DNA from 3 places in the Arthrobacter sp. MP_M4 genome. Region 3 is predicted to be linked to each of the others. Evidence: predicted binding sites of a transcription regulator. Region 3 holds the regulator's gene; each other region holds the start of a gene.
The links. Region 3 encodes LexA, which represses DNA repair genes until DNA is damaged. Its sites were predicted from a motif close to TCGAACANNTGTTCGA; they were not measured.
Positions count from the first base shown of each region.

Region 1: the regulator LexA is predicted to act here: its motif matches at 3,970-3,985, upstream of RCH15_RS05750 (Y-family DNA polymerase).
Region 2: the regulator LexA is predicted to act here: its motif matches at 3,618-3,633, upstream of RCH15_RS12945 (LysM peptidoglycan-binding domain-containing protein).

Region 1 is NZ_JAXCHX010000004.1:55,167-65,041, reverse strand. It holds gene RCH15_RS05790 (DUF6457 domain-containing protein) at 1-9, opposite strand, end outside; gene RCH15_RS05785 (L-threonylcarbamoyladenylate synthase) at 218-838, shown strand; gene RCH15_RS05780 (hypothetical protein) at 853-1,140, opposite strand; gene RCH15_RS05775 (hypothetical protein) at 1,435-1,701, shown strand; gene RCH15_RS05770 (LexA family protein) at 1,711-2,142, shown strand; gene RCH15_RS05765 (PAS and ANTAR domain-containing protein) at 2,092-2,802, opposite strand; gene RCH15_RS05760 (hypothetical protein) at 2,976-3,233, opposite strand; gene RCH15_RS05755 (hypothetical protein) at 3,413-3,592, opposite strand; gene RCH15_RS05750 (Y-family DNA polymerase) at 4,075-5,385, shown strand; gene RCH15_RS05745 (AfsR/SARP family transcriptional regulator) at 5,424-6,365, opposite strand; gene RCH15_RS05740 (HtaA domain-containing protein) at 6,816-7,319, shown strand; gene RCH15_RS05735 (DUF4193 domain-containing protein) at 7,856-8,158, shown strand; gene RCH15_RS05730 (GNAT family N-acetyltransferase) at 8,204-8,551, opposite strand; gene RCH15_RS05725 (pirin family protein) at 8,597-9,592, opposite strand; gene RCH15_RS05720 (alpha/beta hydrolase family protein) at 9,648-9,875, shown strand, end outside.
Region 2 is NZ_JAXCHX010000017.1:44,508-54,382, reverse strand. It holds gene dinB (DNA polymerase IV) at 43-1,203, opposite strand; gene RCH15_RS12960 (hypothetical protein) at 1,380-1,913, shown strand; gene RCH15_RS12955 (polyprenyl synthetase family protein) at 1,910-3,004, shown strand; gene RCH15_RS12950 (Rv2175c family DNA-binding protein) at 3,154-3,507, opposite strand; gene RCH15_RS12945 (LysM peptidoglycan-binding domain-containing protein) at 3,783-5,144, shown strand; gene RCH15_RS12940 (Stk1 family PASTA domain-containing Ser/Thr kinase) at 5,263-7,413, shown strand; gene RCH15_RS12935 (class II 3-deoxy-7-phosphoheptulonate synthase) at 7,529-8,962, opposite strand; gene RCH15_RS12930 (lysophospholipid acyltransferase family protein) at 9,042-9,785, opposite strand.
Region 3 is NZ_JAXCHX010000002.1:407,453-417,327, reverse strand. It holds gene RCH15_RS04360 (MFS transporter) at 80-1,414, opposite strand; gene RCH15_RS04355 (SseB family protein) at 1,477-2,376, opposite strand; gene priA (bifunctional 1-(5-phosphoribosyl)-5-((5-phosphoribosylamino)methylideneamino)imidazole-4-carboxamide isomerase/phosphoribosylanthranilate isomerase PriA) at 2,390-3,136, opposite strand; gene RCH15_RS04345 (hypothetical protein) at 3,215-3,373, opposite strand; gene hisH (imidazole glycerol phosphate synthase subunit HisH) at 3,374-4,129, opposite strand; gene hisB (imidazoleglycerol-phosphate dehydratase HisB) at 4,126-4,752, opposite strand; gene RCH15_RS04330 (histidinol-phosphate transaminase) at 4,817-5,935, opposite strand; gene RCH15_RS04325 (LysM peptidoglycan-binding domain-containing protein) at 6,013-6,486, opposite strand; gene lexA (transcriptional repressor LexA) at 6,846-7,595, shown strand; gene RCH15_RS04315 (ATP-dependent DNA helicase) at 7,619-9,700, opposite strand; gene hflX (GTPase HflX) at 9,693-9,875, opposite strand, start outside.

The sequences.
Region 1 (9,875 bases), on a different contig from region 3:
CAAAGTCATGTGCTACTCCTCTTTGATGGCGGTGCGTCAGTTGATCGTCTTCCCCCACTAGGGTTAGCACCGACACCGGCGTAACGCAACGCGACCCGCGAGGCTTAGGAGCGCAAAGGCTGCCGGAACTTCCCTGACCACGGCCGCACCAGTGGCGCTCGCGGCGAGTCCGCACGTCGGCGTGCCCGGGCCGGCGTCGGGCGCGTAAGCTCGTCCCATGGCGAGATACTTCGATGTCCACCCCGAAAACCCGCAGGCGCGGTCCATCAGCCAGGCGGTGGAAATCGTCCGGTCCGGAGGTCTGATCGCCTATCCCACCGACTCCTGCTATGCGCTCGGCGCCCAAATCGGCAACCGGGAGGCCCTGGACCGCATCCGAACCATCCGCCATCTCAACGACAAACACCACTTCACGCTGGTGTGCAAGGACTTCGCCCAGCTGGGACAGTTCGTGCAGATCGACAACGACGTGTTCCGCACCCTCAAGGCTGTCACTCCCGGGAGCTACACGTTCATCCTGCCCGCCACCAAGGAAGTCCCCCGGCGTCTCCTGCATCCGAAGAAGAAGACCGTAGGCGTGCGTATCCCGGACAACCGGGTGGTCCAGGCACTGCTGGCAGAATTAGGCGAGCCGCTGCTATCGAGCACACTCCTGCTGCCGGACGAGGACGAGCCCCTGACGCAGGGATGGGAAATCAAGGAACGGCTCGAGCACGTAGTGGACGCCGTCATTGACTCCGGAGACTGCGGCTCCGAGCCGACGACGGTGATCGATTACTCCAGCGGCACGGCGGAAATCGTCCGGCGCGGCATGGGCGACCCGTCCCGCTTCGAATAGCGGGCCCCGCGGGGCTACTTGGACGCGGTATCGGGCGCGCCAGCGGAGGTCGACGCCCGGTTCCGCAGCCAACGGCGGGACAGGTCCATTGCCGCGATCAGTCCGGCGAGCGGCGTCAGCACCGCCGCCACGTAGACGAACAGCAGCCACGCCAGAGTGGTCAGCAGCGTCTGGTGGTCGCTCAGCAGGGACAGCCCTCCGAAGAGCCCGAGGACCCAAAACAGGGTTACTCCGGCCAGGACCGCACCCGCGGGGAAGTACTCGTTGCTGACGACGCTTTTGACAATACCTAGAGTTTTCACGGACCCTCCTCATGCCTGGCGGTGGGAAGTTGGCCGCCGGGGTCAATCCAAGTATGGGGCCCGCCGCGCCCCGAATTTCGTCGACGGCCCGGTACGTGATGAAGCTAACTTTGCCGCGGCGTCGCCAGCTGAAACCGGCAAGGGCCGCTTTCACCAGGACCCTGCCCGGAAGTGGCGCGCTGTCCGTAGCCCAGGGCCTGATGGACCCCCTTTGGATTATCAGAGCAACAGGTCACCGCCTTCGGCGGCCCGGTGCTTGGATACCTTCCCGCCGGATACGACGTGGAGGCAGCCATGCGAGCCGAGATCGACGACGTCGGCTCCCTCGCCGAACTGGCGTCACCGGACGTCGTGGTTGCCAGGATCGATCGGCTGGGAGCCGACGTCAGCGCGCGGGACCTGACTGAGCGACGTCTGAAAAACACCGGTGCCCCGGACGTCATCGCCGGACCCGGTTCGGGATCCCTGGCAGGGACCCCCAAGGCCGGTAAGGAACAGTGGCAGGCCCCCTTCCGAAGAAGGGGAGGCTACACTGGAGACATCGAACATATATTCGAATAAGGGTGTGTCGTGGGCGTAATCATCGGACCCCGCGTGATGGATGCGGGCACTTCTCTACTGTCGGTTCTGATCTCGCCGGTGCGGGTTGCGGCCGGCTATCCCTCGCCCGCCCAGGATTACTTTGACGGCCGGATCGACTTGAATGAGCACCTCATCAAAGACATCACCAGCACCTATGTGGTCCGGGTGTCCGGGGACTCCATGGAGGGGGCGGGAATCAGCGACGGCGACGAACTGATCGTCAACCGGGCGCTCGAACCCCGCGACGGGTGCGTCGTCGTTGCCGTCCTCGACGGCGAACTCACCGTCAAGAGGCTTCGCATCACGGTGTCCGGGGTGATCCTTCAGGCGGACAACCCCTGGTACCCGGACATAAGGGTTGCGGCGCTGTCAGATCTTGTTATCTGGGGCGTTGCAACCTGGTGCCTGCACCACGTCTAGACGGGGCCCTTCCAGCGCGGGCGGGATCCTCCGAGCAGCGGGAACTGTCTTATAAGAGGTGCTCCGGGGATGCGGGCCGGCCGTGATGAGCTCCTCGATGAAATCCCCCACCGCGCTTCCGTCCGCAGGATCATCGGCCAGCGTCACGAGCCCGCACGCGACACCGGCAAGCTTGATGTTCCTGTTGTTGCTGAACGTTGCCAGCAGTCTGAACGCTTCCGTCGAACTGATACCGAGGCGCCCCATCAGAATGCCTTCGGCTTTAGCGATGGTGACACGAGTGCCCAGGGCCCCACGGATGGCATCGCGGGCGGCCAGTTCCGTCTCGGTGCGGATGGTTGAGGTAAGGTCCAGCATGATCCCTGTCACTGACAGCAGACTTCCTTGGTCGTCCAGGAGCGCCTCCCCCGCTGTGAGTACCGTGTGCTCCCGCGAGCGAGCATCAATCAGACGATGATAGATGGCCACGTGCCCGCCATGGGCGAAAAGTTCACCGTTGATGGCCTGGATCCGGGGTAAGTCGTCAGGGTGCTTGTGCGCCAGAGCCAGGGCCAGGGTCGGAACGACGTCCCCGCGATGGTAGCCGTGGATGCTGTAGATCTCGTCAGACCACTGCATGGCCTGGGTTGCACCGTCCAAAACGAACGTTCCGGCCACCATGTTGGAAGGGCCAGGACAGCTGGCATATGGTGACCCGGGCGACCTATCCATCGGATCTCCTCTCGCGCTGTTTCCTCGTATTTGATCGTACTCGGAGCGGTCGGAGACCGCATGGAATCATTGCGTCCGGCTACCCGACCGGTGCGGCGGCCGGCCCCTGCGCCCGCGCCCCACTATCTCGTTGCAGTACCACGCAGTGTAGCCGCGTTCGTGCCGGCCGTACGGCGTATCTCTTTGACCTTTTCGATCTGCAGGGCGAGTTTCTGCATGCGGGTTCTCAGGTGCTTGTCCAGGACTTTGTCCAACGCGGAGTGGAAACCCGTTTTGTCCCGGCAGACCGCATCGGTCACGGCGATTCTGAACTCTTCCTGGTGGCGGGTGAGTGGGACGCCGCGCACCTCTCTGGCCTGGGCTCCCTCAGGGGGCGCCACCCGCGCGCTCCAGGTCGACACAGACGCGGCTACGGTCATCGCCGGCTGGGACCCAGAGAGTACGATCTGGCTCACCGACGTCGCGCGCGAATCAGATGATTCGCGGCTGACGGGTCCCGCACCTCGCAGGGCGATCCCTGGACCCCGGCCCTGCAGTAGCCTCGCCTTCTCAAGGGCCGCTAGCTCCGGGGCGTGAACTGGACCCGGATGAGTTTGGGCTCGTTGCGTGGAAGCACGGCGGTAACGACGCCACCGCCTGCTGGTTCTGCGCCGATGCCGTACAGGAACGGGTCTGTATCGACTTCCGCACCGGGTACGTCGACTCCGTTGACCAGGACACTGACCTGATCATTGGTCATCCGGCCGGTCACTGCGGGTGCTGCTTGGTCCGATGGGTTGTCACTCAGTCCGAGCTCTTGCCGGTACTGGTTCGTGAGGACGCAGTTGACGTGGTCCACCAGCACGCTGCGGACCGACGAGGTCCGCGAGGTTAATAGGGTCTGAACGGTCGATCGGGTTTCGCCAGATTGTGGCACGGGATTGGCGGCCTGAAGCTGCAGAAGAGATGCCGGACGCCCGCCGGCTCTTAGAGGGTCCTCGAAACGGCGCCTTGGAATGACCAATTCGGTGGGAAGGCCCCTCATCATGTGGTCGGACCCTGCTCGACGTCCGAGTACCGCCGAACCGCCGTACCAAAGGCAAAGACGTTGTCACCGCCGCACCCTACCTTGGACTATCGAACATGGATTCGATAGAGGGTGTGTCATGGTCGCAGGAATCCCGACTCGTGCGCTCGCACGGTGGTATGGCCGCGAGCGCACACCCGGAAGAGGAACGAGCAATGAAAAGCATGCCTTACCCGCACAGGACCGGACCGGGACGGGGAAGCATTGCCCTTGTCGACGTGAACTGCTTCTACGCCAGCGCCGAACGAGCCTTCGACCCGTCCTTGGAGGGCCGTCCCCTGGTGGTGCTCTCCAACAAGGACGGATGCGCTGTCACCCGGTCGCCGGAGGCCAAGGCACTCGGAATTCCCCTCGGGGAACCCTGGTTTAAGCTCGCGCCGCGGGCAAGGGAATGGGGACTGGTGGCGCGTTCCAGCAACTACGAGCTTTACGGTGACATCAGCGCCCGGGTCATGGAACTCCTTGGCCGATACTCCGCCTGGCTGGAGGTATACAGCATCGACGAGGCGTTCCTGGGCGTCAGCGGCGCCCCGGACGAGCTGTTGCGGGTCGGCCACAGCATGAAAACGGCGGTGCGCCGCAACGTCGGCGTCCCCGTCTGCGTGGGCATCGCCGGCACGGAGACCCTCGCAAAACTGGCCAACAAGTGGGCCAAGAATAATCCAGCGTTCGACGGCGTCTGCCACTGGGATGCTGTCCCGGTTGCCCAGCGGAACAACCTCATGGCCGGACTGTCCGTGATTGAACTCTGGGGCGTTGCGTCCCGGTTGACCAAGAGACTCAACAGCACGGGAATTCACTCGGTACTGGACCTTGCGCGCGCAGACCCGGTCAGGATCAGGGACCGATTCTCCGTGGTGCTGATGCGGACTGTGCTTGAGCTCCAGGGAACTGCGTGCATTCCGCTGGAAGAGCAACGGATCGGACGTGACCAACTGATCTTCAGCCGGTCCTTCGCCGCTCCCATCACCACCGCGGCCGGGCTGCGCCAAGTCCTCGGCATCTATGCCCAGCAGGCTAGTGCGCGGCTGGCGCGGCACAGGCTGCAGGCCAAGGTTCTGACGGCGTTCGCGGGCACGTCCCCCTTCAACCAGCAGCACAGTGCGCACCCGTCCGTGTGCGTGCCGCTGCCAATGCCCACCGCTGACCCGGTCGTTCTGGCACGGGCTGCCTTCGCCCTGCTCCCCCGGATTAATGAGGGCGTCAAGTACGTGTGTGCCGGTCTCATGGTTACCGACCTCCGGCCGACGGGCAATCAGCCGCCTCTGGCAGTCTTTGAGAACTTGCACGAGGAACGCGGCATAGGGTCCCTCCTTGAAGAGGTCAGCAAAAAGTATGGACGCGAGGCGATTGGCCTGGGACACGCCGGAATCCGCGGCGGACCGGACTGGAGCATGAGACGGGACATGCTGTCCCCCCGCTACACCACCCACTGGGCCGAGCTTCCGGTCGTCAAAGCCGCCTAGATGATCCAGGACGCGGGCCGGGGCGGCACGGCCGGACTTCAGATGGCGACGGCCAGCGCCTGGCGCAGGAAGGAGTCCACAACTCGACCGGCGTTCTCCTGCCTGCGCCGGGACTCCTCCGCGGCGAGCAGGCCGCGCTTGGGTCCGTGCAACCGTTCGGCGAGATACAGCAGAGCTGCCAGGACTTCCGAGAGATCCGTGTTTCCGTCGGCGCGCTGCCGCAAAAGCCGCAAGTACGCCGCCTGCAGCGCAGGCCCGGGAGCGCAACCCATGTCCCGGTCAAACAACCGGCGGCAGCGTTCGTATGCGGACAGTCCCTCGACCGGCAGCCCCGCCTGCTCGTAGCCCGCAACGAGAACCGTCCACGCCCGTTCGTTGAGTGGCTCGGACCGGACCGCCGTTTGCGCCAACGAAATGGCGAGCTCGGATTTGTTCAGGAACGCCGCCGTCTCAGCGGCGAGAATCTGTGTGGCGACCTTCTCTGCGGCGTGCCGGGTCCGGGCTTCCTCCGCCCAGTCAGCCACGAGTTCAAAACCCAGCAACGGCTCTGCCGCCAGTTCCAGCGCCCGCATCGAGAGCTCGTGGGCCTCCGCCGGCGGGGAGCGCCGGGCCACGAGGACCAGGTCCTGGAATTCAGACAGGTCCAGCTCCACCAGCTGGGGATCGAGGACGTAGCCGGCGTTGGCGGTGCGGAGGGGGCCGCATTTCGTGTTGCCGGGCTGGATCACGCGACGCAGGCCACTGACGTAGCTCTCAAGAGTGGCCACCGCCCCCGCACTGGCCCGGGACCCCCATAGGATCTCCACCAGGCGCGTCTTGGAAACAGGTGTACCGAGGTTCAGGAGCAGGATTTCCAGAATATGCCGCGGCTTGCAGCCACCCAGGTCGGCGGCCCGGAGCACCGCGCCATCGCGCCGGATTTCGAATGTTCCAAAAAGTTGAACGGAGATTGTCGGTGTGGAAATGCCCGGAGTCTTCACCTTTACCTCCTTCCGGTATCTCTTAATCGATTGTCGAAGAGCTGAAAAAGAATTGCGGGATATATCCAGATGCATTTCTATCCGCCCTCTAGACAAACGGTTGCATGCAGGACAATGCACAACAAGGAATGCAACTACCCGATCCTTTGCCGTCCCGAAACTCAGGTACACCTCGTAAGGGCGCCAAGTACCTGAGGGCACCATTCTGCGTAACCGGGCAGCCGGGCAAGTATCCATTCCCCTTGCTTCGACACATTGCCTCTGTCGCGGCCCAGCGTGGCGGGCGGCCTCTTCACCATCAGGGGCCAGGCATCGCCCGCCAGGGTCGGGCGCCCCTGCTGCCCCGGCGGACTACGCCGGATGTCACGGCGGCCTGGCTGCAGTTCATCCTGGAAGCCATGCGCCGCTAGGCTCGGAGGAGACCAACTTTTCACCCTCAGGAGAACCTACGTGAACCCAGCGTCCGCCTCACCCGATCCGCAGCCCGCGCTGGGCCTGAGCTGGGGCATCAAGCGCAGCTTCGTCGACTACATCACCAGTTTGCCGGACGGTTCAGTTTCCGCGACCGACGGGGCCACCGTCTCGGACTGTTCCTTGTTCTCCTTCAGTCCCGAAGCTTCAGACTACGATTTTGCTCGGGGCGCCGGCGTACTGCGCTTCCGCGGCGACGTTCGGCTCGCCGGCCACCACGGCATGTTGCTGGTGCGTCTTCTGGACCCCTGGATCACATTCACCGGCGGCAGCGGAGTGCTCTCGATCAGCACCGGTGGCGGCGGCCGCCACGACCGGGCCACCGTGGGGTTTCTCGCCCCTTCCGTTCCGCGAGTCGACGCCGGGTCCTGGGTGTGGGACAACGTCGACGTCGTCGTTTCCCCGGAAGGATCCGAGCTTTTCGACGGCCAATATGCTGCCGGACAGCCGATGGACCCGCTCTTCATCCGGGTCGCGGGCTAGGAACCCGGCAGGGGCCGGCGCGGCGACCGCGGGCTTGCCTCACCGTCTTAGCGGGGCTGTGACCCGTAGGCCGCGGGCCCAAAAAACCAGCCAGAGACGTCGCTGCGCAACACAAAGTGCGGCCCACCCGTGGCGCTGACGCTGCCGCTGGCCACGTAGTATCCGCGACCCGCCCCCGGACCGCCAGCTGCGCGGTCAAAGGCATCCGTGAGCTGTCTCGGCAGGTGCCCCGCGGGCCCGAGAGAACGGATGTGGTCAACTTCCTCCGGCGTGAGCCTGCCGAGCACTGCTGCTATATCTGCCATCACGGATCCCTTCTGGCGGATGGTCTGTGAAGCACCAGCCTAGGACCGAGCTGTGAACGGCACATGAATTCGGGGCGACAATCAGCCAACAGATCCCGGCCGCAGCCACCATCTGACGGTGTTAGCAGAGTCACTGTCCGCAGTCCCCCTGCACCCAGCGAATTAACGGGTAAGTACTGTACGGTTCAAGTCCGGTAAACCCATAACAAAACGGAATCGAGAATCAACCAGGTGGCAACCGATTATGACGAAGTCCGATCCGACGTTGCGGAATCACGCAACGCCTCACTGGAAGCCCTGCGGTCCGCGAACGCGCCGGACGCCCGCAGCGTCACCCGTGAGCTCGACGAAGCCGACACTTCGGAGGGTGTGGAACTGCCCGGAGCCGACCTGTCCGGCGAGGAACTAACGGTAACCGTTATCCCGCAGAAGGACGACGAGTTTATGTGCTACTCATGTTTTCTCGTCCGACACCGCTCGCAGCTCGCCCGTGAGAAAGCCGGCCACTCGTATTGCGCTGACTGCATGAGCTAAGAGTCGCCCTTCGGCCAGTCCCGGGGAAGGAACCCGGGCCCGGCTTCAGCGCCGGCCGCGCTGCGGCAACACGCCGTCGAGAACTCGGAGCAGTGCCGGGGTGGGGACCTGGACGCTCGCCGCGTACCGGGGGTGACCTTGGAGGTACTTTTTGATGTACGGACAAACCGGGACGACCTTCAAGCCGGCAGCGACGGTGTCCTCAAGCGCCTGTGCCGCGAGCCGGCCGGCGAGCCCCCGGCCCCGGAATTCCTCGTCCACAACTGTGTGGTAAAAAATCCGGTGCCCGCCGCCGTCGTCGATATAGGCCGCCTTGCCGGTGACCGTTTCCCCGTCCAGCAGTTCAAAACGCAGCCGGCCGGGGTTGTGGCGGATCGTAGGTGAGCTGGGCATCTATTCGTCTCCTGGGGGCGGCAACGATCGGATCGGCAAAAGGGGTCAGGCCCGGGGCCGGAGCCTGGCGTTGGGGAGCGCCGGGGCTGGAAGCGGTGCGGGTTCTCCTGCGGGAAACGGGCCGAACCGGGACGTGGTTTCCGTTTCGGCGCCGGCGGGCGCTACCCCGGCGCCAATTTCCGCCTGCCATATGGACCGGAACTCCACGATTTCTTCGTGGCTGCGCCCTACGAAATTCCACCACATCACGATCGGTTCGCCCAGGGGTGCCCCGCCGATCAGCAACACACGCAGGGCTTCATCACCGGCCGCTAGGGTCAAGGCGGTGCGCCCGACGGGCAGGTAGGCAAGGTGGTCCCGGGCGACCGGGTGGCCCTCCACCGTGAGGGTCCCGGTGTCCACGAGCACACCGTGCTCAAAGGAGGGGTCCGTGTCCAGGCTCAGCGAGGATCCTGCTGACACGATGATTTCCGCTCCAAGCAGGGGCGTGTGGGTCGTGACGGGAGACACTGCACCGGCGAGGGATCCCAGAAAGACTCGCATGCTCCAACCGGGTCCCGCCAACGGCTCGGGCTGGTAATGCTCAAACGTTGGTGCCATCCGGCGTGCCCCCTCCGGCAGTGCCACCCACAACTGCGCACCATGCAGGACATCGGTGGCGGGCGTGGAAAACTCTGAGTGACTGATTCCGCGGCCGGCCGTCATCAGGTTGACCTCGCCGGGCCGCACCGCAGCGTGGAAACCGGCCGAGTCCCGGTGCTCAATCCCGCCGGTAAACAGCCAGCTCACCGTTTGCAGCCCCGTGTGTGGGTGGCGCGGAACGCGCATGCCCCCCGACTCGCCGACCCGGTCCGGGCCGTAATGGTCCAGGAAGCACCAGGCCCCGATGAGGCTGCGTTGGCGCTGGGGCAGCGTCCGCCGGACGTCCATGGCACGCGGGCCGCCGAGCGGAACCTGGCGGGGAACCAGGACTTCGACCCCGGCACGGCTGCCGTCCGACGCGCAAAGTATCTCCTGCGGAGCCACCTCGGTATTACTCATGAGGACAGCCTAGCGACCAACGCACCAGCGTGCCCGCGCGCCTCATGATGGAGGTATGACACTCAACGAGTTGCCGGTCACTTTCGCTGCGGGAGGCACCTGCGTTTCGGGCATCTACGCCCGCCCTGCCCAGCCCTCCGCCACCGTGGTGGTCGCCCACGGCGCCGGGGCCGGCATGGAGCACCCGTTCCTCACCGGATTCACGCGCGCCATGAACCGCCTGGCCATCGCCACGCTGCGCTTTAACTTCCCCTACCGGGAGACGGGCCGGAAGTTCCCGGAC
Region 2 (9,875 bases), on a different contig from region 3:
GGTCCCCTTCGCCCGCCGCGCCGGTACCTCAGGTTGCCGGTCTCAGCCCGGCGTGTTTCCGGGGTCCAGGAGCCGGGCTGGAAGCACCGACTTTGTCCCGAACTTCCGGGTCACTTGGTCCAGGACTTGCTCTGCAGCGCGCCAGTTGTCGTCCCGGCGGTCAAGGCTCAACTGCAGCGGTGCCTGCGCTGCCTCCTCGAGCTGTTCGGCCCGGATGCCTACGAGCCGGACGGTCATGGGACGGTCGCCGAGGGATTCGAGCAGTTGGACGGCGACGGCGTACAGCAGCTGTGCGCTGTCGATCGGGGTGCTCACCGTCCGGCTGCGGGTGATAGTGGAGAAGTCGGCGTAGCGCAGTTTCAGGGCCACGGTGCGTGCATGCATGCCGGCGCTGCGGAGCCGTTCCGCGGTGCGGTGCGAAAGGCGCAGCAGTTCCCGGTGCAGCAGCGCCTCGTCCGCCGTGTCCACGGCAAACGTCTCTTCCGCACCTATGCTCTTTTCAAGCCGGACAGGTGTCACCGGGCGGGGGTCAATCCCCCACGACAGCCGGTACACGTGCTCTCCCGAAGCGCCGAGCACTTTCCGCAGCGATGGCAGCGGAGACGCCGCGACGTCAGCGACGGTCCGGATGCCCATCCGGGACAACACCTCCACTGTTTTGGCCCCGACGCCCCAGAGGGCGCTCACCGGAAGGCTGTGCAGGTACGCGACTGTTTCCTCCGGACCGATGAGCAACAACCCGTCCGGCTTGCAGCGGGTGGACGCGATCTTCGCCACGAACTTGCTGGCGGCTATTCCCACGGATGCGGTGATGCCCAGTTCGCTGCGGACGCGGGTCCGGATGAGTTCGCCAATCTGGCGGGGCGGGCCGAGCCGCCGGATGGCGCCTCCGACGTCGAGGAAGGCCTCGTCCACACTGAGTGGCTCCACAAGTTCGGTGATCGAACCGAAGATCGCCATGATCTGGCCCGATACCTCCTGATACACCCTGTGCCGGGGCTCGATCACGGTCGCGGCAGGACACATGCGCATGGCAACCGCCATGGGCATGGCCGATTTCACGCCAAACCTGCGGGCTTCGTACGAGGCGGACAGTACGACGGATCGGTCGGCGGGGTAGCCGACAATGACAGGCCTGCCAACGAGCCCCGGGCGGCTGCGCAGCTCCACGGAAACGTAGAACGCGTCCATGTCCACGTGCATGATGCTGCTCCGCCGAAGCTCGCGCAATTGCTCTTCGCTGAACCGTCTGGCTGCGCCTTGGGGAGACTGCTCCCGCTGCTGTTTATCCTGGTCCGGCCGCACGACTTCAATCCTATGCCCGGGGACTGACTAAACTGGAGGCTGCATCCGGCGTCAACACCAGGAGGACAGTCTCTGTGAAGGTATTTGGACAGCGCAACCGTGCCGCGGGAGCCCTTGTGGCGGCGGCCGCGATGGCGGCCCTGGCCGCATGCACGCCCGCCGGCCCCGGAGCTGTTTCCTCGGACTCCCCCTCGGTTTCGGCTGCACCATCCTCGGCCCAGCCCGCCACGACGGTATCCGCCAGCGCCTCCGCAGAACCAGGCACATCGGCCACTGTCGGCGCCCTGGTACCGGGATTTCCGGCGACGCTCCTGCCGGTGATGCCCGGCGCCAAAGTTGTCTCGAGCAGTTTCGATAAGACCACTACGCCGGCCACCGTTGCACTCGTGGGCAGCATCACCGCACCGTCCGCCGACGTGCTGGCGTTCTATACAAAGGAACTTCTTGCCCAGGGCTTCCAGGCCGTCCCGGGGGAAGCCGTCGGTGCCGTCCCCTCCAAGGACTTCCTCCGCGGCGACAACGAAACGGTCAACCTTTCCGTGATCGAAGCCGCCGGCGTTTCCACCTTCACCATCGGCGCGAACGTCGCCGCTGAGTCCGTCAAGTGACCCTCGCGGAGCAGTTGCGCCTGGAACAGGCAGCCTACGTAGCCGCCGTCGCCGGAAAGCTCACCGAGTTCCTCACCGCCCGCCAATCGGTGATGTCCTCGATCTCCCCGGACATCGATCCCTTGATGGGATCAATCTCCAACCTTGTTACGGGCGGGAAACGCCTGCGTGCCCTCATGTGCTACTGGGGTTGGCGCGGCGCCGGCGGGACGGCCGGAGCCGACGAGGTGGTGACCGCAGGGTCGGCGTTGGAGCTTTTCCAGGCCGCGGCGCTGATTCATGATGACATCATCGACCGCTCGGACACCCGCCGGGGCGGACCCAGCGTGCACCGGCGGTTCAGCGAACTGCACGCGGCGCGGGATTGGGCGCTGGACAGCGAACGATTCGGGCACGCGGCAGCCATTCTGACCGGGGATTTGTGTCTGTCCTTCAGCGAGGAGTCGTTTACCGAGATTGGCCGAAGCGCTGCTTCCGGAACCCGCGCCCGGCTGATCTTCAACCTGATGCGCGCCGAGGTCATGGCAGGGCAGTATCTTGACATCCTTGAGGAAGTCGCCGGACCGAGGCGTGACCGGGCCGGTGCCGTCAGCCGGGCCCAGTCGATCATCCGCTTCAAGTCGGCCAAATACTCCACTGAACACCCGCTGGCGCTCGGTGGCGCCCTTGCCGGCGCCCACGACGAGCTGCTGCGCGGCTACTCGGCGTTCGCCCTCCCCCTCGGCGAGGCCTTCCAGCTCCGTGATGACGTTTTGGGAGTCTTCGGCGACCCGGTCACTACCGGTAAACCAGCCGGAGATGATCTCCGCGAGGGAAAGCGGACAGTATTGATCGCTTTCGCCCTGGACATGGCCAGCCCGGCCGAGTCGGAGTTCATTGACGCAAAGCTGGGCAGCCCCGGCCTGGACGACGCCGACGTGGACGAAATCCGCCGGATAATCGCGGACTGCGGGGCGCTCCAGGCCACAGAGGCGCTCATTGACGAATTTGGGCGCGCCGCGTATTCCGCCTTGGATCTTCTGCCGCTGGAGGAGCTGCCGAAAACGGCGCTCCGCAAGCTGGCGGAAGCCACCGTCAGCCGCGCCGCCTAAGCTGTCGAGGCGTTTGCTGCAAGTCCAGAGCCCCGGCGCCTCGACCTGTCCAACGGCCCAGGTCCGGTGACAGCGCAGGCCCTGCACCTCTTATAGGTGCAGGGCCTGCGTCGCATAATACGTGTGCGGTGATCGTCCCGGCGGCGCTGCTACCAGGCCAGGGACTGCGCCCGGCGACGAATTTCGGTTTTGCGGCCTTCACGCAGGGCGTCGATCGGACGGCCCCGCAATGATTCATCAGGGGTGAACAGCCAGGTAATAAGTTCCTCATCGGAATAGCCCGCATCGGCCAGGACCACAATGGTGCCCTTGAGACTTTCGACGGCGTGACCGTCCTGGATGAACTCCGCGGGGACGCAACGGATCCGGCGCTCACCGACCCGCAGCGCGGCCACCGCCCGTTCGTCCAGGAGGGCGTGGACCTTGGTAATCGAAACGTTCAACAGCTGTGCGACATCGGGCAGGGGCAGCCATTCGCCCACAAGGCTTTCTACATTACTCACGGATCAAGATTGCCATGCCGGGTACCCCTGCGCCTAGTCGGCGTCGCCGCCGGAAGCCGCTGCTCCCGCACCGCTCCGGGCCGGGCCCCGGGCCGCCCCGGCGAACCTCCCCAAACAACTCTTTGCATTTTGTCAAACAGTTCTTGTGCTAATTCCCAATTCATGAGAGATTCACCTAGATCACATTCGCCACAGCAATAACTTTGGTCACACTGGTATCACCAGTAATGCCGGCCATACCCGCAGCGTTCGCCGCTGAGAAGAGGACCTTTCCCATGACGACGTTTCGTTCGCCTAGACCCAGCCTGCCCATGATCGCGGCCACGACGGCGGCTCTTCCCGCCGTCATTCTGTCTTCCCTGGCCATCGCCCAGCCGGCCGCGGCGGAGTCGCGTCCCCGCGCCATCCCGGCCACCCTTGCTGCAGCGATGCAGGCGCAGGCCCACGGTCACACTGTCCGGTCGCTGGCTCCGGCGGTGATCCCTGCGGGCTTCCTTCCGGCCGCCGTGCCGTCCGCATTCCGCCCCACCCAGGTCCCGGCTCCGGCCCAGTACACGATTGCCCGCGGTGACACGATCAGCGGGATCGCCGGCAAGTTCGGCCTGGACACGCACGCCATCCTGAAGCTGAACCAACTGCAGGCCAACACCATCATCTACCCCGGCCAGAAGATCAAGCTCGGCGGCCAGGCGACGGCCCCGGCCGTTCCCGCGGCTCCGGCCACTCCTGCGGCGCCCAGCAGCTCCTACACTGTTAAATCAGGCGACACCCTCAGCGCCATCTCGGGCCGCCACGGCGTCAAGCTCTCGGAAATTCTCAGCTGGAACGGGCTCAACATGGGCTCCATCATCTACCCCGGCCAGAAAATCAGGATTGGCGGCGGCAGCGCGGCCCCCGCTCCCTCTGCTCCGGCCACACCTTCGGCTCCAGCTCCGGTGGCACCCGCCGCCACTCCGGCACCGGCTTCCTACACCATTAAATCCGGCGATACCCTCTCCGGCATCGCGGCCAGGAACGGCGTCAAGCTTGCTGACCTCCTCTCCGCCAACCGGCTGAGCATGAGCAGCATCATCTACCCCGGCCAGAAGCTCGCGCTTCGGGGCGGGTCCCTTGCACCGGCCGCCACGAAGCCCGGAGCCACAGTGACTCCCCTCGTTCCGAGCACCTTCCTTGGCTACAGCTACCCGGCCGCCGTGGTCAATTCCGCCAACCAGAACAAGGCCCTGCTCAATGCTTCGCCGGTCCCCAGCCGAGCGCAGATGAAGACCATCGTGACGGACTCCGCACGCCGCATGGGAGTGGACCCGGCGCTTGCCCTGGCCTTTGCCTTCCAGGAATCCAGCTTCGACCACCGCTCGGTGTCCCCGGCCAACGCGATCGGCACGATGCAGGTCATTCCGTCCTCCGGCCAGTGGGCCTCGGACCTCGTGGGGCGCAAGCTGAACTTGCTGGACCCTTATGACAACGCCACCGCTGGCGTCGCCATCATCCGCCAACTGGTCCGTTCCAGCCCGAACCTGGACTCGGCCATCGCAGGCTACTACCAGGGTCAGTACTCCGTCAGTAAGTACGGCATGTACGACGACACCAAGCGCTACGTTCAGTCGATTAAGGCGCACCGGAACACCTTCGGCTAGAAGCCGGAAGGGGCGCGCCGCGGGAATTCACCCCCGCGGGAAGGCCGGCGGATAACGATACGGGTCCGGATCGCATGTTGATTCGGGCCCGTTTCCGTGCAGCGATTAGGATCGTAGAGTGCAGGATTATTCGTCGGACCCTCTTGTTGGCACCCTGGTGGATGGCCGGTACCTGATTCAGTCCAGGCTCGCCAGCGGCGGCATGTCCACTGTCTACGTCGCTACGGACCAACGGCTTGAACGGGATGTGGCGCTCAAGGTGTTGCACCCGCACATGGCCGGTGACCCGCAATTCCTCGACCGGCTGGGCCGCGAGGCCAAAGCCGCCGCCCGCCTGTCGCACCCGCACGTCGTGGGGGTGTTGGACCAGGGCGAAGATGGCCGCGTGGCCTACCTGGTGATGGAATACATCAAGGGCCACACCCTCCGCGACGTCCTCAAGGACAAAGGCGCGCTCCCGCCGAGGCTGGCCCTGGCACTGATCGACCCGGTCGTTGAAGGCCTGGGTACCGCGCACGAAGCGGGCCTCATCCACCGCGACATCAAACCGGAGAATGTGCTGATCGCGGACGATGGCCGGATCAAACTCGGAGATTTCGGGTTGGCCCGTGCCGTTTCGACGTCGACCAGCACCGGTGCCCTGATCGGCACAGTGGCGTATCTCTCCCCCGAGCTTGTGCTCGGCCGGCAGGCCGACGCGCGCAGCGACATCTACTCGGTCGGCATCATGCTCTACGAAATGATCACCGGCAGGCAGCCGTTCGAGGGCGAAGTTCCCATCCAGGTCGCCTACCAGCACGTCAACTCCGCTGTCGGCGCCCCCTCCGAGCACGTGCCGGGGCTCGCTGCCGAAATCGACGAACTCGTGCAGTGGTGCACCGCCAACGACCCGGAAAACCGCCCGGTCGATGGAAACTCATTACTCTCCGAGTTGCGCCACATCCGGCGGAACCTCAGCGATGCCGAGCTCGACCTGCACCCCCCCGCCGCCCACCCGGGTTTGCCGCCCACGCCCGGGCTGCCAGTCCTGCGGCCCGGCGGCACCCCCGATTCCGGCGTGACGCCGGCTCCCCGGGCCGGCACGGCCGTCGGCAGCGGTGCCACCGAGGTCATCGGCGGCCCAGCCCAGCCCACGGAATTTCTCCTCCGCGGCAGCAACCCGACCACCGTGATGTCGGCCGCCCCGCGCCGCCCCGGCTACGGCCCGCTGTCCGCCCCCGCCGAGCAGCCCTACCCCGGCAGTTACGCCCCGCACACCGGCTCCGGGCAGGGCGGCGCGATTCCTGCCAGCAAGCGGATCCAGCGCAGGCAGGACCGCGATGCGGAGAAAGCCCGGCTGCGGGCGGCGTCCACGCCGGTCCGGAGCCTGCATGACGGAGATCCGCGCCGGCGCGGCTTGCTCTGGATTCTCCTGCTGGTGATTGCAGCGCTCCTGGCAGGCGGTGCCGGCTGGTTCTTCGGCATGGGGCCGGGCTCCCCCGGAACGATCCCGCAGCTCGCGAACAAGACGGTGGCCGAGGCCCAGCAGCTGTTGCGCACGGCCGGATTCCAGTCCAGCATCCGGGACGTCTTCGACGACGACGTTGCCCCCGGGCTGGTGGTGGGATCGGAGCCCGGAGCCGGGGAAGTCATCCGGAAGTTCCAGCCGGTGTCGCTGGCTGTTTCCAAGGGTCCTGAACTGTTTGCGCTCCCCGAGCTGTCCGGTAAGTCCTTGGAGGATGCCAAGACCATTCTCAATGGCGCAGGAATGGCGCTGGGGCAGATATCTGAAACATACGACGAATCCGCGCCCGCCGGCACGGTTCTGGGACAGGCTCCCCGCAGCGGCAACCCCGTCCGGCACGGCACTCCGGTGAGCCTCACCGTGTCCAAAGGACCGCAACCCCTTCCGGTGCCAAATGTGCGCGGGCAGGAGCAGGCCGCCGCGGTCAAGGCCATCGAAGCTGCCGGCCTGAAGGCGGTCGTGGCACCGGACACGGTCTTTGACCGGAACGTGCCCAAGGGCGCCGTAGTGGCGCAGGATCCGGCCTCCGGGAACCTGACCAAGGGCGGCACCGTCACCCTGACCGTTTCCAAGGGACCGAAGCTGATTGACGTTCCGAGCTTCATTGGCAAGCAGGTCGGTGAGGCCCGCAAGGCACTTGAGGACTTGGGGTTTGAGGTCCGCGTCGAGAATTTCCTGGGCGGTTTCTTCGGCACCGTTCGGGACCAGGATCCAAAGAACACCAAAGCCCCGGAGGGATCCGTGGTTACCCTGACCGTGGTGTGAGGGATCCGGCTTAGTTCTGACGTGGCTCCGCCACACCCGGAAGCGCCGCCACTATAGAAGCTCCGCCCGGCCAGACCAGCCGGGCGGAGCTTCTATTGGTGTCAGACTGCCCTGCTCAGCGCTTGGACAGGGCCCCGGATACCAGGAACGCCATCTCGAGGGACTGCATGTGGTTCAGGCGGGGATCGCAGACCGATTCGTACCGGTCCAGGAAAGCTTCCTGGTCCACCGGGTCGGCACCGCCAAGGCACTCCGCGACGTCATCGCCGGTCATTTCAACGTGTAGGCCGCCGGGGACGGTGCCAAGTGTGTGATGGACCTCGAAGAACCCGCGCACCTCGTCGATGACGTCGTCGAAGTTACGGGTCTTGTAGCCGTTGGGTGAGGTTACAGTGTTGCCGTGCATGGGATCGGTGACCCAGAGGACCTGGGCACCGGAGGCGGTGACGCGTTCCACGATCGGAGGCAGCTTCTCACGGATGTTCCTGGCACCCATCCGGGTGATGAAGGTCAGGCGGCCCGGTTCGCGGTCCGGATCCAGCTTGTCGATCAGGCGCAGTGCGTCGTCGCCGGAGGTGCCCGGCCCAAGCTTCACACCAATGGGGTTCCGCACCCGGGAGAGGAAGTCGACGTGGGCGTGGTCCAGCTCGCGGGTCCGCTCTCCGATCCACAGGAAATGCGCGGACGTATCGTACGGGAAACCGGTGCGGGAATCGATGCGGGTCAGGGCGCGCTCGTAGTCCAGCAGCAGCGCTTCGTGGCTGGCGTAGAACTCCACTCGTTTGAGGGCCTCAAAGTCCGCGCCACAGGAGGCCATGAACTTGATGGCCCGGTCAATATCACGGGCCAACGACTCGTAGCGGGCGTGGGCGGGATTCTCCGTGAAGCCCTTGTTCCACTGGTGCACAAGCCGCAGGTCAGCGAAGCCGCCCTGGGTGAATGCGCGGATCAGGTTCAGGGTGGAGGCCGAGGTGTGGTAGGCCTTGAGCATCCGACCGGCGTCGTGCGCCCGGGATTCCGGCGTGAAGTCATAGCCGTTGACGATGTCGCCGCGGTAGGCCGGCAGCGTGACGCCCTCGCGGGTCTCATCGTTGGAGGAACGGGGCTTGGCGAATTGCCCGGCCATCCGGCCCATCTTGATGACGGGCATGGCGGCGCCGTACGTCAGGACAACCGCCATCTGAAGGATGGTGCGGACCCGCGCGCTGATCTTGTCCGCCGTGGCGGCCTCAAACGTTTCCGCGCAGTCACCGCCCTGGAGCAGGAATGCCTTGCCCTGCGCCGCCGCCGCAAGGCGTTCGCGCAGGATGTCCACTTCGCCGGCGAAAACAAGCGGCGGAAGGACGGAGAGTTCCTTAACGGAGGCGTCAAAGACAGCCTTATCCGACCAGGTCGGCTGCTGCGAGGCTGGCAGCTCCCGCCAGCGGTCCAGGCCGGGATAGTTGGCGGCACCGCTCTGGGCGGTGCTGGTCAGGGCCGAACCCGCCAGGGGTGAGCCGTTCAGGGAACTGTTCAGGGGGAAGGCCGTAGGCGCAGATAGCTCAGTCACCCTCTAAGGGTAGTTGGCTCTCCGGCGATCGTCGGTTCCTGACCGTCATTGACAGCGCCGACGCCGTCACACGGTCCTCTCACTCCGGCCCGGCGCCGGCGGGACCTGAGCCTGCGCGGCCGTCCTTCGCCACGTCCGCGGCCTTTCCGGCGAGCCGGAGTTTCACGACGGCGGCATACTCGTCGACGTATTCCTGGCCCGAGAGGCGCATGAGTTCGTACATGATCTCGTCCGTGACGGAGCGCTGGATCAGCCGGTCGTCCTCCATGCCGTAGTACCGGCTGAAGTCCAGAGGTTCGCCGAAGATCATCCCGATGCGCCGGATGTTGGGCATCCGCTTGCCGATGGGCTGGACTTTGTCCGTGCCGATCATGGCGACCGGGATGACCGGAACCCGCGCCTGCAGGACCAGCCGCGCCACCCCCACCTTGCCGCGGTACAACCGGGAATCCGGGCTGCGGGTGCCTTCGGGATAGATGCCCAGGAGGGAGCCGTTTTTTAACACGTCCATGCCCGCATTGAGCGACTGAAGGGACGCCGCGCCACCGGAGCGGTCCATCGGAAGCTGGTTGGTGAGCCGGAAGAATGTCGCCGTCAGCCGGCCCTTGACGCCTTTGCCGGTGAAATACTCCGATTTTGCCAGGAACACGACCGGACGGGGCACCATCAGCGGCATGAAGATGGAGTCGGAGAAAGACAGGTGGTTGGACGCCAGAATGGCGGCACCTTCGGCGGGGACGTTGTCCAGGCCCTTAACCCAGGGCCTGAAAAGTGTTTTCAGGACCGGCCCCAGGACAAACGTCTTCATGAACCAATAAAACACGTGGCGTACCTCTCCGGAAGGCGTCTGGCCGGCCCTGCATCGGACCCGGCCAGAACTTCAATGACACCCTACTCTAGTGAGTTTTGTCCG
Region 3 (9,875 bases):
ACGGCGGCGGGCGGACCATATCGGTCCGGCCGCCGCCGTCGTTCGTGCCCCGGGCATTGTTCCCGGCCTTGCAGCTTGGTCAGACTCCCGCAAGCCGGCGGCGGCGTCGGTGCTGGAGCCCGAGGCCCAGGAGGCACAGCACCACGCCGCCCGCCCCCACGGCCACGAATCCAGTGGACGGCCCGATGCCATCGATGAAGACACCGGCAAGCGGGGCGCCGAGCGCGACGCCGCCGGTCAGCGCCGAGCCATACCAGCCCATCGCCTCGCCGCGGCGGCGCTCCTCGACGAGCTCGGCGACCTTCTCGGAGGCAGCCGAGAGCACCGGCGCGCAAAGCAGACCGGGCAGGAGGGAGAGCAGGCACAGGGTCCAGGTGTCCTGGGCGAAGGCCATCGGGATGGTCAACGCCGACATGCCGAGCAGCAGCAGGATGGGGGAAATGGGCCGGTGCATGGCGCCATAGATGACTCCACCGACCACCGAGGCCGCGCACCAGAAAAGGAAAACCAGCCCGATCTCGGCCTGGTGGCCACCGATTTCCAGGGCCGCCACGATGCCGACGTCGGTGCCGCTGAGGACCATTCCGGCTCCGGCCGCGACGGCGAAGACCGCGGCCACGGCTGAGGTAAACCAGGCGAAATTGTGGATGACCTTCTGGCGCAGCCCGGACCGTTCCCGGTACCTGTCCTCCGCACCGGCCAGGGGCGCGAACTCGGTGGCGGCGTCCTGCACGTGGGCCGGGGCAGCGGCGACGACGGCCGCGCCTGCGGCGTCCTGCTGGCTCGCCGCATACGCTGCCTCCGACTCTGCATCGGACCGGAGGACAGACTCTGCGGTGCGGGTTGGCGGGTTGAACCACATGAGGAAAAGCCCGGAGACCGAGGTGGCGATGCCGACGATCGTCAGTCCGACCACCGAGAAGCCTGCCGTCGCGACCAGCGCGCCCGCGGCAGGCCCAATCATGAACACCAGTTCGGTGGAGATGGCGTCGAGGGCGAAGGCGGTGCGGCGCTGCTCCCCCGTGGCGAGGACGCCCAGGGACTGGCGCACCACGCTGAAGATCGGCAGCGTCAGCAGGCCGCCGACGAATACCAGCGGCAGCAGCACCTCGTACGACACGTGCGGCACCACGGACCAGATGACCGTTTCAGAGATGACGGAGGGGATGAGCGCCCGGCGCAGCCCCACCGTGTCGACCCGCCTGCCGCGCCAGGGGGCGCCGACGGCGATGCCGATCGTCATGACGGCAGCGGCGGCCCCGGCTGCCGCGTAGCCCTGGCCGAGGGTCAGGACGATGTGCAGGGTCAGGAGCACCCCCGCTGCGGAATGCGGTATCCGGGCCACCATCCCGACCAGCAGGAGCCTCCTGATGGGCCGAATAGCCAGCAGCTCCCGGTAAAGCGCGAAATTCACGAAACGACATCCTTCTGGTACTGCTTCCCGGCAGCACCCGGGTTTCCCCCGCTGGCCGTCAGCTACGGTGCTGCGCGCTGCAATTTGACCTCGATGGAGTCAACCCGCTCAGCAAATTCTTCATTCCGCGCCCAGGCAATGTTGAGGCCGGACACGATGGACTGGACACCGGCGGCGTCGAGTCCTTCTTCAAGATAAAGCACCACCCGGAGCTCCGGGCCTGAGCCGCCGCCGGGAACCTGGCTGCCATCGGCCGTGCGCGAAGCAACTCCTCCGCCTGGATGAATTTCAACACGCCGGACGGCCGGAAAGCCAACCGCGGCCTCGCCGAGGCCGCGGGCCAGTTCCGGGTCAGCGTACGACGGCGTCCAGTTCCGCTGTTGCGCCAGTGCCCAGACCGCGGGCCGGCGCACCACAAACGTCAATGCCGAACCGGGGTCGAGCACGAGCAGCTCCGCGTGCTCAGCAACCGCAGAAAGCGCCGCGCGGGCAGCGTAGACGGCCACCGGACGGGCCTCCGGGTGCCATGCCGTCAGCGATGCCGCGGAGGTGAAGACGGGCATCGCCGTACGGCCGTCCGGAGCCTTGAGGGTCACCAGGGCCATGTCGGCCTGTTTGTCGGCCTGGATGCCCCCGGCACCTTCGCCCTCTTCGGCGAGCGTGGCGAGAATCGGCACAAAGACCCGGGCCGTGGCCAACGAGGCCACCACCGCGGCCTCGTCCCCGTCGCCCGAGAGCAGTGCGGCCAGTGCTGCCAGGTAGCCGGGGTCCGCTGCGCCGTCGTCGTCCTCGAAGGTGTGGACCCTGGCGTCGTCGCCGGTAAGGCTGCGTCCGGCCCACGGCCTGCCGGCTGAGTCCGCCGGTCCCCCGGCGCCGGCCAGAGCCGCTGCAATATGCCCGGGCAAGGGCCGGGATGCGGCGGCAGGATCAGCTGGGGTGTTCTGCGCGGGAGGCTGTTCCATGCTGCCGGCCCGCTTAGCGCCGGCCTGCGACGTCGAGGGCCGCGGGCAGCGTGAAGTTGCCGTTGTAGAGGGCCTTGCCGACAATGGCGCCCTCGACGCCGAGCGGCACCAGGGAGCGCAAAACCTTGAGGTCGTCCAAGCTGGAGATTCCGCCGGAGGCGATGACAGGTTTGCCGGTCTTGTCCACCATCTGGCGCAGCAGTTCGACGTTGGGTCCCTGAAGGGTGCCGTCTTTGGTGACGTCGGTGACGACGTACCGGGAGCAGCCGGCGTCTTCGAGGCGGCCGAGGACGTCCCAGAGGTCACCGCCCTCCTTGGTCCAGCCGCGCCCGGCCAGCGTGGTGCCCCGGACATCGAGTCCGACGGCGATCTTGTCCCCGAAGCGCTCAATCACCCGGGCGGTCCATTCCGGGTTTTCCAGCGCGGCGGTGCCGAGGTTCACCCGGGCGACGCCGAGGCTGAGCGCCTTCTCGAGCGACTCGTCATCGCGCAGGCCGCCGGAAAGCTCCACTTTGATGTCGAGCCGGCCCACGACTTCGCGGAGCAGCTCGGCATTGGAGCCCCGGCCGAAGGCTGCGTCCAGGTCAACGAGGTGGACCCATTCGGCTCCCTGCTCCTGCCAGTTGAGTGCGGCCTCCAGCGGTGTGCCGTAGCTTGTCTCGCTGCCGGCCTCGCCCTGGACGAGGCGGACGGCCTGGCCGTTGACGACGTCGACGGCGGGCAGCAATTCCAGCACGGGCAGCGGGGTTTCGGTGGTCATGGTGGATCCTCAGCTCTTTCGGGTCAGCGGGGCGCCGCCACTGGTGCGGCGGCAGGCAGTGTCAGGCGGCCGGCAGCCTCACGCGGCAGGCAATGTCAGGAGATACGCGGCGGCCAGCGCCATCGCGGCCAGGATGTAGAACACGATCTGGACCCAGCGGGGGCTCTTTTGCTGGCGGAACGACAGCGCGCCGCCAACCAGCAGGCCGGCGAGCCCCATCAGCACCAGGGACCACATTTAGGCGGTCCCCGCATCCGCTGCCGGGGGTTGCGCTGTTCCGGCGCTCTCCCGCAGGCCATCGACCCAGTTGCGCAGCAGGCGCGCCCCGGCGTCGCCGGACTTCTCGGGGTGGAACTGGGTGGCGCACAGCGGGCCGTTTTCCACGGCCGCGATGAACGGGGCGCCGTGCTCCGACCACGTCACCAGCGGCGCCGCCATGCGCGGCTGGATGACGTCGAAGTCCCACGTCTGGACGCCGTAGGAGTGGACGAAGTAGAACCGGTCGTTTTCGACACCGGCAAAGAGGCGTGAGCCCGCCGGGACAGATACGGTGTTCCAGCCCATGTGCGGGACGACGTCGGCGGGGAGGAGTTCGACCTTGCCCGGCCACTCCCCCATACCTTCGGCTTCGGTGCCGTGCTCGACGCCGGCCTCGAAGAGAACCTGCAGGCCCACGCAGATGGCCAGCACGGGGCGGCCGCCGGCGACGCGCCGTCCGATCATGCGGATGGCGTCGACAGCCTTTAGTTCCTTCATCACCGTTTCGAAGGCGCCGACGCCGGGGACCACGAGTCCGTCCGCGTTGAGCACGTCCTCCGGTTTGGAGCTGAGGATGACCTCGGCGCCCGCGCGCTCGAGGGCGCGCACCGCCGAGCGGATGTTCCCGGAGCCGTAGTCAAGGACGGTGACCGTGGGTTTGCCCTCGGGCGACGCGGGCTTTTTGCCGGCGTCGGGGTTGATGATGGCGCCGTCCTGCAGCACCTTGCCGGTCACAGCGCACCCTTGGTCGACGGGATGCCTGTGACCCGGGGATCCGGTTCGACGGCTGCGCGCAGGGCACGGGCGAACGCTTTGAACTGGGCCTCGACGATGTGGTGCGGATCCCGGCCGGCGGTGACGTTCATGTGCAGGCAGATTCCCGCGTGCAGGGTGATGGCTTCGAAGACGTGCCGGGTCAGGGAACCCGTGAAGTGTCCGCCGATCAGGTGGTATTCCTGGCCGGCTGGTTCCCCGCCGTGCACGAGGTACGGGCGTCCGGAGACGTCGACGACGGCCTGTGCGAGGGCTTCGTCGAGTGGGACGGTGGCCTCGCCGAACCTGCGGATCCCGGCCTTGTTGCCGAGGGCGGTGCGCAGGACCTCACCGAACGTGATGGCGACGTCCTCGACCGTGTGGTGGACGTCAATGTGCGTGTCGCCGGTGGCCTTGACAGTCATGTCGATCAGGGAGTGCTTGCTCAGGGCCGTCAGCATGTGGTCGTAGAACGGCACGGAGGTGCTGATGTCCGAGACGCCGGTGCCGTCGAGGTTGATCTCGACCAGCACGGATGACTCGCTGGTGGTCCGTTCCATGCGTGCGGTCCGGCCCTCGCCAGCGGTGGATCCGGTGTTGCTCATGTGCGTGTCCTTTGGATGACGACGGTGCCCGGCATGCAGGCAATGTGAATGTCCGGTGTTAAGTCTAGGCGGGCTGCACTGCACGGCCGGCCAGGATCCGCTCAAGGGCTGAGAGGAAGGCTGTGGTTTCCGTCTCAGTTCCGGCGGTCACCCGCAGGTGCCCCGGAATGCCGACGTCCCGGATGAGCACCCCGGCATCGAGCAGCCCCTGCCAGACTTCATGCGGATTCTCGAGGCCGCCAAAAAAGACGAAGTTCGAATCCGAGACGGCGGGCTTGAGCCCCATCCGCTGCAGTTCGGTGACGATCCTGTCCCGCTGTCGCATGATGTCCTTGACATCTGCCATGAGGGCAACCCGGTGGTGGAGGGCTGCCAGCGCTGTTGCCTGGGTGATGGCTGAGAGGTGGTACGGAAGCCGGACCAACCGCAGCGCGTCGGTGACCTCGGGTGCTGCTGCCATGTAGCCGACCCGGGCGCCGGCAAGGGCGAAGGCCTTGCTCATGGTCCGCGAGACGATCAGCCGCTCCCGGCCCGGGAGGAGGGTCAGGGCGCTGGGCGTGCCGTCGTGGGCGAATTCGTGGTACGCCTCGTCGACGATCACGATGGTCTGGCTGGCTTCACCGGCCGCGTAGACGGCCTCCACGACGTCCAGGCCAAGCCCGGTGCCGGTGGGGTTGTTCGGGGAGCAGAGGAAGACAATATTCGGCTGGAGTTCCCTGACCTGGCGGGCAGCCGATGCGGCGCTGAGGCCGTAGTCCCCGGCGCGGACCCCGACGATGTACTCGGTGTCCGTGCCGGCAGCCAGCAGCGGGTACATGGAGTACGTGGGAGGGAATCCGAGCGCGGTGCGTCCGGGTCCGCCGAAGGCCTGGAGGATGTGCTGGAGGACCTCGTTGGACCCGTTCCCCGCCCAGATGTTCCGGGCACCCAGTCCATGGCCGAGGTACTCCGCCAGTGCCTCCCGCAGCTCGGTGAACTCCCGGTCCGGGTATCGGTTCAAGCCCGCCGCGGCGATCGTGACGGCTTCGGAGATGGCGGCGCGGACGTCGGCGGGAACGCCGTGGGAGTTCTCGTTGACGTTGAGCAGGATGGGAACGTCCAGCTGCGGCGCACCGTACGGCGTCAGGCCGCGCAGGTTGGTCCGGAGGGGAAGTCGGTTCAGTCGCTCTAGCTGATCAGTCACGTCCTTAGTTTAAGTGACGCGGCCGCAACCCCGGAATCCATGTGTTCCGCCGGCCGGGTCCGCAGGGTTCCCTGGCACTACTTCGACGGAATGAAGAGGGCCTGGCCGGCCTCAAGCTGGGATGCCTCCAGATTGTTCAGCTCGATGATTTCGCTGACGACGTCGCGGGGATCCCGTTCCGGGGCCACCGTGCGGGCAATGGCCCACAAGGACTCACCGGGCTGCACCGTAACAGTCACCGAGGGGGTGGGGGAGAGTTCGGCAGCAGACTCCGCGGCCTTGGCGGGTGCACTGAAGAATCCGCTGAAGGACAGGATGAGGGCGGCCAGGAGGATCAGCGGCACGCCGATGAAGACAAAGCGTCCCCGTCGCGTGAGCTTCAGCGGTGCCTGTGTGGTTCCGGCTCCGCGGCCGGTGGAGGCGGGGACGCCGCTCGGGGCTTCCTGATCTGCGGGGCTGAGCCTGCTGATCGAGGCCGCGGTCTCGCGCCGGCCGTCGTTGCCGGATGCGCCGCGGGCAAATGTGTTGGAAAACGCGCTTGATGCTGACATGAACTGAGCCCTCCTGGACCATACTGTGCCGCCCGGCGTACTCCACGTACTCGCCGCCAACCGGCCTAATCTTCGAACAAACAACCGAACGATGCGCGGGGTTCTCCCGGTGTCCGGCTAAATGCGGGTGTTCAACTAGAACACATATTCGAATCTCGCTTGTTCTGTTTTAGCACTTATCAACGAACATTGTCGAGACTCGCTAGAACAAATGTTTGAAAAAGCAGTGCGGCTGGCCTACGTTTGTGTTCAAGAACAACCACATCTGCAGTTGATCAGCAGGGTCTGACATTTCAGGCCGGAAGTTCCCGGCAGCCGCAGCCACGGTGGCCGGGCGGAACGGAAAGGCGTTGGCGAACATGGCAGCACAAGCCACTGGCGGCAGGGCCCCTACGCGGAGCCCGCAGGCGGCCCGGCCACCAAAGAGCCTCACCGTCCGGCAGAGAAAGATCCTGGAAACCATCCAGCGGTCCGTGACGGACAACGGCTATCCGCCGTCCATGCGCGAGATCGGTGACACCGTGGGTCTGGCGAGCCTGTCCAGCGTCACCCACCAGCTTTCGCAGCTGGAAAAGCTCGGTTATTTGCGGCGTGACCCCAAGCGCCCCCGCGCCATGGAAGTGCTGATACCGCTGACCCTTGATGAGGGCACCGCCAAATCTTCGGGGGTGGCGAAGTCCGGTTCCCTGCGCACCGTCGGCGGCCTGTCCGTGTCGGAGCTGGCAAGCGCAACTGACACGGCCATGGTGCCGCTGGTGGGCCGGATCGCCGCGGGCGGTCCGATCCTGGCCGACCAGGTAGTGGAAGATGTCATGCCACTGCCCCGCCAGCTGGTGGGCCACGGCGAGCTCTTCATGCTCAAGATTGCCGGGGATTCAATGATCGACGCCGCCATCTGTGACGGTGACTGGGTGGTGGTGCGCCAGCAGGGCGACGCCGTCAACGGCGACATCGTCGCCGCGTTGCTGGACGACGAAGCTACCGTCAAGACGTTCCGACAGCGCGATGGCCACACCTGGCTGCTGCCGCAGAACACCCAGTACGAACCCATCCTCGGCGATCACGCGGTCATCATGGGCAAGGTCGTCTCGGTGATGCGCTCCCTTTAGGACATTGCGCCCGAACTACCCGGTCAGTCTGCGGACTGGCCGGGTTTTTTTCCGAGCCGTTCCAGGGCCGCGAGGGCTACCGCCGGATCCGTCGTCGGCCAGAACGGCGGCAGGGCGGCCCGAAGGAAACCTCCGTAGCGCTCAGTGGACAGCCGGGAATCCAGTACTGCCACGACTCCCCTGTCTGTTGTTGTGCGGATGAGCCGGCCTGCGCCCTGGGCCAGGCGGATCGCGGCGTGGGTTGCGGAAACGCTCATGAATCCGTTGCCGCCGGCCTGGGCCACCGCGCGGGACCGGGCCGTCATGAGGGGATCATCGGGCCGCGGGAACGGAATCCGGTCGATCACCACCAGACGGCAGGCCGTTCCCGGCACATCGACCCCTTGCCACAGGGACATGGTGCCGAAGAGGCAGGTGTCCGGTTCGTCGGCGAACTGCTTCACGAGTGCCGTCATTGTCGAGTCACCCTGGCAGAGAATTGTCATGTCCAGCCGTGGTCTCATGGCTTCGGCGGCGTCCTCGGCGGCACGCCGGGAGGAAAACAGGCACAAGGCGCCGCCGCCCGAGGCACGGATCAGCTTTTCGAGTTCATCGAGGGCCTCTGGTGAGGTGCCGCGGCCGGGCTTGGGCAGATGTTTGGCGACGTAGAGGATGCCCTGCTTGGGGTACTCGAAGGGTGAGCCCACGTCGATGCCGGTCCAGCTGGGCGCACCGGGTCCGAGCAGCCCGAGGCCTCCGGCAGCGGGCTCGAAGGCGGATCCGATCGCCAAGGTAGCCGAGGTCAGGATAACGGTGTGGTCGGCGAACAGGCCCTCGCGGAGCCGGCCGGCGACGCTTAGCGGTGCGACGTTGACCAGGGCCGGCGCGGACTCGTCCGGCTGGGAGTACCCCTGCTGCGGATCGAAGGTGCTGTTGCGCGAAAACCAGACCACCTCGCGGTTCTCCCGCGCCGCGAGCAGCCGTTCGCAAAGTTCCAGGATCACCATCAGTCGGGAACGCGCGAGCTGCCGGCCGCCGTCGACGGTGTTGGCGCTGTCCCCTTTGGAGTCCGAGAGCGCCGCACGGCAGGCATCCCGCAACTGGTCCACGCAGTCGAGTTGTTCGCTGTTGAGGCCGTTGGGCAGCAGTCCGCTGGGCACGCCCTCGATGGCGAGTTCGAGGTTGGCCGCGGCATTGTTCAGGGCGTCCACCGTGATGCCGGTGTGCTTGCGGGCTCCGGACGCCGCAGCGTGGACCATTGCGACGGAGAGCTGCCCGGAGACAGCTCCGGTCACCCGGTCCTGGAGCTCGTGGGCCTCATCCACCACCACGACGTCGTATTCCGGCAGCACGGCAAGGCCCTCGAAGGCGCTGACGGCCAGCATGGCGTGGTTGGTCACCACGACGTCGGCGTCCGCGGCGTTCTGCCGGGCCAGCTCGCTGAAGCATTCCGCCGCCAGGGGGCATTTTTGCGCGCCGAGGCACTCCATGGACGTGACGGAGACCTGCCGCCAGGCACGGTCCGTGACCCCGGGCAGGAGTTCGTCGCGGTCTCCCGTGACGGTGTCCTCAGCCCATTCACGGAGCCGGACCACCTCCTTGCCCAGCTGGGAGGATGGCCCGCCCATGGCGGCAGCGAAGTGCGGCACGGAGGTGTCCTCGCCGAGCGAGAAGAGCTGCCCTTCCGAGGGTTCTTCGGAAGGGAAGCCACCCTCGAGCTTGTGCCGGCACACGTAGTTGGAGCGTCCCTTGACCAGGGCGATCTTAACGGGCCGTTCCAGCGCCGGCGTGATGGTTTTCAACAGCCGGGGCAAGTCCCGGCCGACAATCTGGGTTTGCAGGGCCAACGTAGCTGTGGAGACCAGGGTGGGCTTCTCACTGACCAGGGAATGGGCGATCAGCGGGATCAGGTACGCGAGGGACTTACCTGTACCGGTGCCGGCCTGGACCAGCAGGTGGTCGCCGCTGTCAATCGCGTGCGCCACCTGCCGGACCATTTCGTGCTGGCCCTCGCGGCTCTGGCCGCCCATGCCGGACACGGCGCGGTCGAGCAGCTCAATAACGAATTCTCCGCCGCCCTTGCTGCCTGGGTCCGTGTCCGCCCCGCTCACCGCCGCCTCAGTCATTGCTGATGAAGGAATCCAGTTCAGCGGCGAAACCTTCGCGCACCATCACCACGGCACGGGTGCCCGCTTCCTCGTGGTCAAGGCTGAGGATCTCGGCGTCGGTCTCGTGCAGCTTGCTCAGCAGGTCCCCACGGTTGTACGGGATCATCAGTTCGAGTTTCACGCTGGGCCGCGG